Regions from separate parts of the Streptomyces sp. NPDC029956 genome, predicted to be linked through region 3. Evidence: riboswitches for the same ligand, from Rfam matches in the RefSeq annotation. Region 3 holds a riboswitch; each other region holds the start of a gene.

Region 1 (3,263 bases), on a different contig from region 3:
GCCGCCGGGGTGGTGATACCACTCGCCCTCCAGGTTCTGGAGCAGCTGGGTCTGCTCACCTAACCAGGGCGCGACCTTCCCGCGGGGCGCCGGACCGAAAGGTCCCGCGTCCCACTGTTTCGTCGCGGCCATCCTTCCCCCTGCTTCGCCGATGGATCGTCACGCCTCGTTCTATCGCGTCGGATAAGGAGAGCTTATCCGACGTGATTACCCATCCGGCTACCGTTCCGCCATGACGACCACACCCCGCCCGCGCTTCTCCGTCCGCGCCGGCCTCGCCGACCCCGAGTTCGATGGACCGTTCGAGGGGGTGCCCCATCACCTCACGGGCCCGCTGCAGAAGTGGGTGGAGGATGCGCTCTTCGTCGGGGGCGGCCGATACAACGAAGCCACCGCACAGCTTCTGTGCGTGCGGCTGCGGATCCCCGTCCTGAGCGAACGCGCTGGATTGTTCCCCTACACGAAGACCCTCACGAGCCGTACGGGGGACGACCTGCTCGACATCGTTGACGCGCTGCTCGGTTACTGGTTCGAGATCGAGGTTGACGGATCGATCGGGACCCTCAACCGGCTGCTCGACAACGGCGGATCCGCATACCGGGTAACGGACATGGAGGACGGCCTGGAGGAGCGCGTCACCCCGGCCGCGAGGGATGCGGTGAGGCAGGCCATCACCGAAGCTGCAGACCAGCAGAACGCCGGCTCCGCGTCCGACCACCTCGAAGTGGCATGGAAGGCCGCGTACGGGCGCGGTCCGGATGCGGTGCGGGCGTACAGCGAGTCCATCAAGGCCGTCGAGGCCGCGGCGCACGCCGTCATCCAGCCGAACAACGCCAAGGCCACGCTCGGCACCATGCTTGGCGAGATCAAGAACGCCCGGCACAAGTTCGTCGCCGCGATCCCTTCGACCGGCGGCGATGCGATCGCCCCGGCGGAAGCGATGATGCGCGCTCTGTGGGACGGCCAGACGTCGCGGCACGGTGGCCAGACGCCCACGTCGCCCGAGACGCTGGAGTCGGCCCGGGCCGGCGTGCACCTCGCCGCCGCACTCGTGCAGTGGTTCGTCTCAGGAGCCGTCATCCGCACCCCCTGAGCCGTACAATGAGCCCTGGACGCAGGGGAATCCGGCGTGAATCCGGAACTGTCCCGCAACGGTGTGCGCCTTGAAGGCGTGAGTCCGAGGACCTGCCCATCCAGAACGTGCCCGAGCGTGTCCGCGCGCCCGTGCCCTTCTGGGAGGGCTTCGGGATATCGGCTCGAAGCCCGATCCGTATCGGATCGGGCTTTCTTACTGTCGGCCTCCAGGTCTCTCCAACGAAGGGGCGAGGTCTGCGCGAGCGCGCAGACGAGTTGCCGCCGCACCGGCGGAGACAGCCCAGGAGGACTTCGTGACCATTCAGATCGCGCCGCTGGCGGCCCTGCTCCTTGTGATGGGCATCAGCGTCGGCATCACGGTCTTCATGTACACCGCGCGCGCTCAAGGAGCTGGCGGTCGCGGCGACCTGGGGACGGCGATCGCCTCGGGGGCGGCCGTAGCAATGCTGCTGGCAGCCCTGTTCGCCCCCGGGTTCGGCGAGCCCCCGGCGACCCCCGCGACGTCGACGAATACCCCCCGAGCGGTCACGCCTGCCCACTAGCCGACGAGCCGGTGCGGCATGGGTCGGTTACCGACAACCGGCGTACGCCTCAGCTGCTGTCCGGCACGGTCACCCTCGTACGCGGCGCGAGGACGCCAGACCACGAGGTTGGCCGAAAATGCTGCACAAGGAAGGTTGGTGACGATGTATAAGAGAGCATAGGGAGTGTTGCACAAGGAGTGCAGCGCCCAGCATAGATTGAGGAGTACGCCGTGACTGTCCATCTGTATCCGCTCGCGAACGGGCTGAGCACCGACCACCCGGTGCCCGGGCTGCCGTTCGTCGATGACTCGCACATCCCGCTCGACGAGGGCCCCGAGGCCATCGAGGCCGTGGGCCGCAATAAGGGAGAGGGGATGTGGGGCCGTTTCGACCTCCACCGTGCTTCCGGCGGCTGGCGGGCCTTCACCACCGACCCGCTCGACAACTCGCTCGGCTGGTCGGTGCGCTACCACCCCGAGCACGGCCGGACCGTCCTGCTGATGAAGGACGACGACACCTCCACCCTGCACAGCACCTGGGACGGCGAGCAGCTGTTCTACCGGGCCGGCGGCTACTGGTTCGACGGCGCCGCCTGGTACCGGCCCGGACAGGTCTGGGACCCCGTCGAGCAGGACTACGAGAAGCGCCAGGCGCGCGCCGCGGTCACCGTCAGCGCCGCCGACATGCTCGACCGCCGCGCCGACGCGGCCCGGGCCGCCGTGCTCGACGTCGCCGCCATCGACGCCGAGGCGCCGGCACCGGTGGTGGCGAACTGGGGCGACCACCTGGCGCTGTGGGCCGCCCACCAGGCCGAGCGCGATGGCGCGCTGCCGCTGGAGAAGTGCGTGGTCGACCTCGCCACCCCGGAGCTGAGCGGCGCCCAGCTGATCGGCGTGCCGGAGATGGCCGAGCTCGGCGGCATCACCGCCTCGACGCTGCGGGCCTACATCTCGCGCGGCAACAGCGAGGTGCCCCAGCCGCAGGCCCAGGTCGGCGGCCGTGACCAGTGGGCCCGGGCCGTGGCCGACGACTGGGTCGAGGCCCGCCGGCGCTCCTACGAGGGCGTCCGGGCCGTGATGTCGGCCGGTGACCTCTACCAGCTCTCCCGCGGGGCGGCGGAGGTCCGTGACCACTTCGCCGATGACTTCCAGAACACCCTGTGGGGAAGGCCGGACGTGCGCAAGCGGTGGATCCTGCGCGCCCGCAACGAGGACTCCGTCCGGGAGATCGCCGACGCGCTGGCCTGGAACGTCGCCAGCAGCCTGGACCGCGTCCTGCCCACCCACGTCCTCGGCCACACCGTCGAGAGCGCCGTGCTGCACGACTTCGCCGACGCCATCGACCTGGACCGCGAGGTGCGGGCCCGGCCGAAGAAGGCGAGGGCGAAGGAGTGGCTGCACCTGTACCTCTCGCGGCCGATCGCGGAGATGCTCGTCTGGTTCATCCGCCACCACCCCGAGTCCGCCCACCACTACATCGGCGAGATCACCCGCGAAGCCCACACCCGCTGGGAGATCCCGGCGAAGGACACCCTCTACACGCTGCGCCAGTATGCGGTCGTGGAAGGCCGACTTAGCGCGGAGGAGGCGGACGCCTTCTTCGACCTGCTCACCCCGCCGGAGAACAACGACTGAACGGCCAGTC
Region 2 (3,263 bases), on a different contig from region 3:
GCCCGCATGCGTCGGACCGTCCGGCGCGAGGGCGACGAGCCCCCGGTCGCCGCCCACTTCGAACAGCAGCGGGATCGCGCCCGTGACACAGAACCCGAGCGGGATCCGGAACGCCCGCCACAGCGCCCGGCCCGGCACGCCGGCCGGACCGAGCAGCACGGTGAGCGTGGCCGCCGCGACGAGGACCGCGCCGGGCCACGGCGGCAGGCCGACCGCGCACAGGGTGAGACCGAAGCCGAGAAGCGCCTTCTCGGCGGGATGGCGGCGGCGCCAGCGACTGCTGTGCGCCGCCGCGTCGATCGGCAGCATCGGCGACTACGCGCCCGGACCGGTGCCGGCGCTGGAGCCGGTGGTGTCGGAGGGGGAACCGGCGCTGGAACCGGCGCCGCTCTCGTGCTCCGCCGTCCCGGCCCCGGCGGCCCCTGTCACCCCCGCTCCGGCGCCCTGCACCTGGGACGTCTCGGCTGCCTCGGCCCGCGCCGCGCCCTGTCGACGGCCGCGCCGCAGACCGAAGTAGTACGCCAGGACACCGGCACCGAGGGCCGCCTGAAGGGCGAACAGCGCCGACTCGATCTCCCCGGACGGCGGCTCGTAGAGCGGGCTGAACCACGGCTCGTAGTCCGGCTGGAGTTCCGTGATCGCGGTCTCGGCCTCCGCGTCGGCCCCCGCGAAGGGCTCCTCCTTGTGGTCCCCGAGTCCCAGCGCGAGCGGCAGGACCGCGAGCGCGGCGACGACGAGGAGCAGCAGGGCGTTGATCTTCGTGTTCCGGCTCATCGAGCGCTCGCCTCCTCGCGTCGCTCCGACGTGCGTCCGGTGAGGACGCCGAGCCGGATCAGGTCGCCCTTGCTGGACTGGGTCAGCAGGCGCATCACGAGCACGGTGAGCAGGCCCTCGCTGACCGCGAGCGGAATCTGGGTGACGGCGAAGATCCCGCCGAACTTGGCGAGCGCGCCGGGGATGCCGCTGCCCGGGTCGGGGAAGGCGAGCGCCAGCTGGACGCTGGTGACGCAGTACGTGGACAGGTCGGCGACGAACGCGCCGAAGAAGACGGCGACCATCAGCGGCGCACCGAACCGGCGCAGCAGTACATAGGCCCCGAATCCCGCCCAGGGCCCGACGATCGCCATCGAGAAGACGTTCGCGCCGAGCGTGGTGAGCCCGCCGTGGGCGAGCAGGAGCGCCTGGAACAGCAGGGTGATCGTTCCCAGGACCGCCATGATCGGCGGCCGGAACAGGATGGCACCGAGGCCGGTACCGGTGGGATGTGAACAACTCCCCGTCACGGAGGGCAGCTTGAGTGCCGACAGGACGAACGTGAAGGCGCCGGCGGCGCCGAGCAACAGGGTGGACTCAGGATTGGACCGCACTTCGCGGGTCAGCGCGCGGACCCCGTGGACGACGAACGGCGCGGACGCGACGCCCCAGGCGGCCGCGTGCACAGGGGGCAGATACCCCTCGGCTATATGCATGGTTGGGAGACCCTCTCCAGCACCTCGTGGATGGACAACGCACCCTGGCCGGTCTCCTGGCTGACGGTCATTCCGCCCGACTCCGCCTTCCCACACCACGACGGTCTCCCGACGTGGTCCAGTGGCTTCCCCGAGGGTGTTCCCCGCGGGGGTGGAGCCGGACCTCCCGATCACAGTGGCGAGGGCCGCACCGGTACTGCACCGGTTTCCCGTACACCAAGGCCCTGTGACATTAGTGCGTTGACCAGGTACATCACAATGTGGGTGCTCGTAGGGTCCCCGCGGCCTAGCTGTTCCTGGCGTTGCGCACCAGGGCCGCGATCGCACCCGGGGCCACGAGGACCGCTGCCGCGAGCGCCGCGAGCAGCATGGGGTCGGGACCGTCGTAGCCGGCCGACACCTCCGCGTTGGCTCCGAACAGGGCGGCGCCGATCACCAGGAGGGCCGAGACGCCGAGTACGCCCCTCGCCCATCCCCTGCGGGCGGACGGAGTGCGCAGGGGCACGAGTGCGATCAGCAACCACACGAGCGCGAAAACGACCATGACAGGCAGACTGCCCATTGCCCCTCCTCCATCACCTGGGCGGACCAGGTGGACCACAGGTGAACGCCAGCGCCCGGAGAGGCCCGGCAGCACAGCCGTCTCAGGGCCGCGATCTCCAAGAGTAGGTCGCACTCACGTCGCCACAGCGGCCGAGTTCCGGCCAAACGGCGCCTGAAACCCGACCACTTGAGGCTGCTGCACAGGATTCCCGTGCCCTCACTCCTTGCGGTAGGCGTACGCCTCCGACGCGGCGGCCGCCACGGCGTCGAGGTCCCCGCCCGCGCTCGCCGTGACCAGGGCGGCGACCGCGCCCTCGACGAACGGCGCGTCCACGAGCCGGGAACCCTCGGGCAGTTCGTCGCCCTCCGCGAGGAGGACCTTCACCGTGAGCACCGCGCTCCCCAGATCGACGAGGATCGCCACCCCGGCGCCCCCGTCCACGGCCTTCGCCGCCGCGGAGATCAGCTCGGAACTCGTCCCGAGACCACCGTCGGGGGTCCCGCCGGCCGGGACGACCGGGGCGAGGTCACCGCCCCCGGCGAGCCCCTGGGCCAGCTCGGCCACGGCGGTCGCGACGGCGGCGCTGTGCGAGACGAGCACGATGCCGACGAGACCGGAGCCGACCGCGCTCATGAGGCCCCCTCGGTGCTGGGCGTCTCCGTCGTCCCGGCCGTCTCCGTACGGGCGGTCTCGTCGAGGGCGGCGAACAGCAATGCGGAGGACGTGGCCCCGGGATCCTGGTGTCCCACCGACCGCTCGCCCAGGTAGCTGGCCCTGCCCTTGCGCGCCCGCAGGGGTACGGTCGCGAGGGCACCCTCCTCGGCCGCCGCGCGGGCCGCGCCGAACGACTTCCGCAGGCCCTCCACGGCCGGCACGAGCGCGTCGAGCATCGTCTTGTCGCCCACCTGCGCGCCGCCCAGCTGGGACACGGCGGCCACGCCCGAGCCGAACGCCTCCGCCAACTGCTCCCGGGTGACGCGCTCGTCGTCGCCGAGCGTCTTGCCGGTACGACGCAGCAGCGTGCCGTACAGGGGCCCCGAAGCGCCGCCCACGGTGGAGATCAGGTGCCGTCCGGCTGCGGTGAGCACACCGCCCGGTGTGGCGGGCGGGTCCTTGGCCAGGGTCTCGGTCACGGCGGCGAAGCCGCGCTTGAGGTTGGCGCCGTGGTCGGCGTCGCCGATGGCCGAGTCGAGCTCGGTGAGCCGGTCCGCCTCCCGGTCGACGGCTTCGGCCACGGCGGCCAGCCAGCG
Region 3 (3,263 bases):
GGGACCAGTACATGGCCTCCTGGAACTGCTCGGGGCGTCCGGCGACGACCAGGAGCAGGGTGGCGAGGGCGGACAGGATGTAGGAGACGGCGACCCCGGCGAGGACGAGCCGGGTGCTGGTCAGCGTGCCGCCGCGGCGGGCGAGCCCGTAGACGAGGACGAGGGCGAGCAGAGCGCCCGCGAAGGCGCCGGCGGGCAGGGCGAGGGTGGTGGTCACGCCTCCGACGAGGCCCGCTCCCCCGCCGGCGACGAGGACGAGGACGGCTCCGGCGGAGGCGCCGGAGGAGATCCCGAGGAGGAAGGGGTCGGCGAGCCGGTTGCGGACGAGGGCCTGGAGGACGGCGCCGACGACCGCGAGTCCGGCGCCGACGACCGCCCCGAGCAGGACCCGGGGCAGTCGTACGTCGAGGACGATCGTGCGGTACGGGGAGGGGTCGGCGGCGCGTCCGGTGAGGGCGTCGAGGACCTGGCCGGGCGGGATGCGGACGGAGCCGAGGGCGAGCGAGGCGAGGGCCGCGGCGGCGAGGGCGAGGACCAGCCCGGCGACCACGGCCGTGTACCGCAGGGGCCCGCCGCCCGCCCGCACGGCCGGGCCGGAGCGCCCGGCACCGGCCCGCCCGGCGGGCTTGGCCGGCTGGGCGGGCTTGGCGGCGGGCTCGTCCGGTGGTTCGGGGCGCGGCGGGATCCGCGGCGGCGCGGGCGGTTCCCCCGGCGGCGGCACGGACGGTTCTCCCGACGGCGGCGCGGGCCGCTCTCCCGGTGATGTGCCCGCGGCGCGGGCCCCCGCGCTCATCGGGCCGGGTGGAGCTGGGCCGCCAGCTTGTCGACGGCCGCGGGGACGCGGACGCCGAGGACGGTGTCGGAGAGCGGCATCACGGCGAACCGGCGGTTCTTGATCGCCGGGACGTCCTTGAGTGCCGGGTCGTCGAGGAGCCGCTTCTTCTTCTGTTCGACGGTGGTGGAGCCGTAGTCGTAGATGACGACGACCTCGGGCCGGCGGGCGACGACCTGTTCCCAGGTGGCGTCGCCGAAGGGCTTGTCGAGGTCGGCGAAGACGTTGCGGCCGCCGGCGCGGGTGATGAGTTCGTTGCCGATGCCCTTGCCGCCCGCGGTGAAGGCGGTCTTGTCGCCGCTGTCGTAGACGAAGACGGAGACGGGTGCCGTGCCCTTGAGGCGCTTCTCGGTGGCGGCGACGGTGGTCCTCGCCTCCCGGACCCACTTCTCGGCCCGGTCGCGGACGCCGAACGTGCGGCCGATCTCGTCGACTTCGCGGTAGAGGTCGTCGACGGAGGGCGAACCGGAAGGGCAGTACTCGGTGTTGAGCCGGGTGTCGATGCCCGCGCGCTTCAGGTCGTCGCGGCTCCGGCCGTCCTTGCTCGCGAAGGCGGAGGAGTAGCCGCCGTACACGAAGTCGGGGTCGGCGGCGAGCAGGGCCTCCTTGGAGGGGTACTCCTTCGCGAGGACGGGGACGGAGTCGTACGCCTTCTTGTAGGCGGGGAGGACCGCGTCGTCGAGGTAGGCGGTGCCGACGAGGGACTTCTCCAGGCCGAGGGCGAGCATGACCTCGGTGACGTGCTGGTTCATGGTGACGGCGCGCTTCGGCGGGGTCTCGAACGTCGTCTTCACACCGCAGTTGGAGACGGTGTACGGGAATCCCGGGCCGGCCTTGGCGGCGGGGGTCTCCGCCGCGGGGGCCGAGCAGGCGGCGAGCATCGGGAGCAGGGCGGCGGCGGACAGCAGGGGCGCCAGGGGCAGCCGGGTACGGCGGGGCCAGGACATGACGGAACGTGCCTCCTCCGGGGATTTCCACGTCCCCGATCGGTGGTGAGAAGGCGGCAGGTCAGTTCCTGGCTTCCGTCTCCCGGAGGAGGCGGTCACAGTGGCGGGACCGTGCCGGATTCGCACCGGCTTCCTGGGTCCTGCCGCCCGTAGGTCCCGGCCAGTGTCTCAGGCGTCGTACTCCTCGACGACCTTGACCTCCTCCTCGGTCACGACGCCCTCGACGATCGTGAAGGAGCGGAACTGGAAGGGGCCGGCGCCGTCGCTGTCCGCGGTGGAGACGAGGACGTAGTGGGCCTGGGGCTCGTTGGCGTACGAGATGTCCGTGCGGGACGGGTAGGCCTCGGTCGCGGTGTGCGAGTGGTAGACGATGACGGGCTCCTCGTCCCGGTCGTCCATCTCGCGGTAGAGCTTGAGCAGGTCCGCGGAGTCGAACTCGTAGAAGGTGGGCGAGCGGGCGGCGTTGAGCATGGGGATGAACCGCTCGGGGCGGCCGGTGCCGACCGGTCCCGCGACCACGCCGCAGGCCTCGTCGGGGTGGTCCGCGCGGGAGTGGTCCACGATCTGGTCGTACAGGGCCCGGGTGATGGTCAGCATGGCGACAGGATAAGCCGACGGGCCGTTCCGTACCGGGGAGTGGTACGGAACGGCCCGTATGCCGAGACGATCGAGGTCAGGGTCGTTTGGGGACGACCCGGGGCGACCGCCCGTGGGGTCCGGTCAGGACCGCTTGGCGAAGGCTGCGCCCTCGGGGTTGCGGGACTTCAGGACCAGGTAGGAGACGCCGAGGATCAGACCCCAGACCGGGGCGGCGTACAGCGAGACGCGGGCGCCCTCGTCGATGCCCATCATCACGATGACCATGCCGATGAAGAGGAGCGCGAACCAGCTGGTGTACGGGGCTCCCGGGGCCTTGAAGGTGGACTCGGGGAGCTCGCCGCGGTTGGCCTTGGCCCGGTAGCGGATCTGGCAGACCAGGATCATGATCCAGGCCCACATGCCGGAGATGGTGGCGAAGGAGACGACGTACTCGAAGGCCTTGCCCGGGGCGACGTAGTTGATCCAGACGCCGACCAGCATCAGCGAGGCCGAGAAGGTCAGGCCGAGCAGCGGGGTGCCGCTCTTGGTGAGCTTCGTGAAGACCTTCGGGCCCTGGCCGTTGAGCGCGAGGTCGCGCAGCATGCGGCCGGTGGAGTACATGCCCGAGTTGCAGGAGGAGAGGGCGGCGGTCAGCACCACGAAGTTGACGATGGCGGCGCCGACGCCGAGGCCCATCTTCTGGAAGGCGGCGACGAACGGGGAGACGCCCGGCTGGAACTCGGTCCACGGGACGACCGACAGGATCATGATGAGCGCGCCGACGTAGAAGACGGCGATGCGCCACGGCACGGTGTTGATGGCCTTGGGCAGGACGGTCTTCGGGTCCTTGGACTCGCCGGCGGTGACGCCGACCAGCTCGACGGCGAGGAACGCGAACATCACGA

Evidence for each region. A riboswitch is a leader RNA that binds a small molecule or an ion and turns the genes downstream of it on or off. The one in region 3 is predicted to bind cobalamin.
Region 1: it holds a riboswitch for cobalamin, as region 3 does, so the genes downstream of both, ACZ4XX_RS31460 (hypothetical protein) here and ACZ4XX_RS06650 (ABC transporter substrate-binding protein) in region 3, are expected to answer to the same signal.
Region 2: it holds a riboswitch for cobalamin, as region 3 does, so the genes downstream of both, ACZ4XX_RS27440 (energy-coupling factor ABC transporter permease) here and ACZ4XX_RS06650 (ABC transporter substrate-binding protein) in region 3, are expected to answer to the same signal.

The regions. Positions count from the first base shown of each region.
Region 1 is NZ_JBVHZJ010000053.1:24,422-27,684, forward strand. It holds gene ACZ4XX_RS31450 (hypothetical protein) at 1-63, shown strand, start outside; gene ACZ4XX_RS31455 (hypothetical protein) at 233-1,093, shown strand; cobalamin riboswitch at 1,075-1,207, shown strand; gene ACZ4XX_RS31460 (hypothetical protein) at 1,389-1,637, shown strand; gene ACZ4XX_RS31465 (hypothetical protein) at 1,850-3,253, shown strand.
Region 2 is NZ_JBVHZJ010000040.1:15,476-18,738, reverse strand. It holds gene cbiQ (cobalt ECF transporter T component CbiQ) at 1-309, opposite strand, end outside; gene ACZ4XX_RS27445 (energy-coupling factor ABC transporter substrate-binding protein) at 316-774, opposite strand; gene ACZ4XX_RS27440 (energy-coupling factor ABC transporter permease) at 771-1,469, opposite strand; cobalamin riboswitch at 1,499-1,732, opposite strand; gene ACZ4XX_RS27435 (hypothetical protein) at 1,756-2,031, opposite strand; gene ACZ4XX_RS27430 (PTS-dependent dihydroxyacetone kinase phosphotransferase subunit DhaM) at 2,230-2,646, opposite strand; gene dhaL (dihydroxyacetone kinase subunit DhaL) at 2,643-3,263, opposite strand, start outside.
Region 3 is NZ_JBVHZJ010000006.1:108,893-112,155, reverse strand. It holds gene ACZ4XX_RS06655 (FecCD family ABC transporter permease) at 1-586, opposite strand, end outside; gene ACZ4XX_RS06650 (ABC transporter substrate-binding protein) at 790-1,779, opposite strand; cobalamin riboswitch at 1,822-1,955, opposite strand; gene ACZ4XX_RS06645 (M67 family metallopeptidase) at 1,948-2,376, opposite strand; gene ACZ4XX_RS06640 (amino acid permease) at 2,500-3,263, opposite strand, start outside.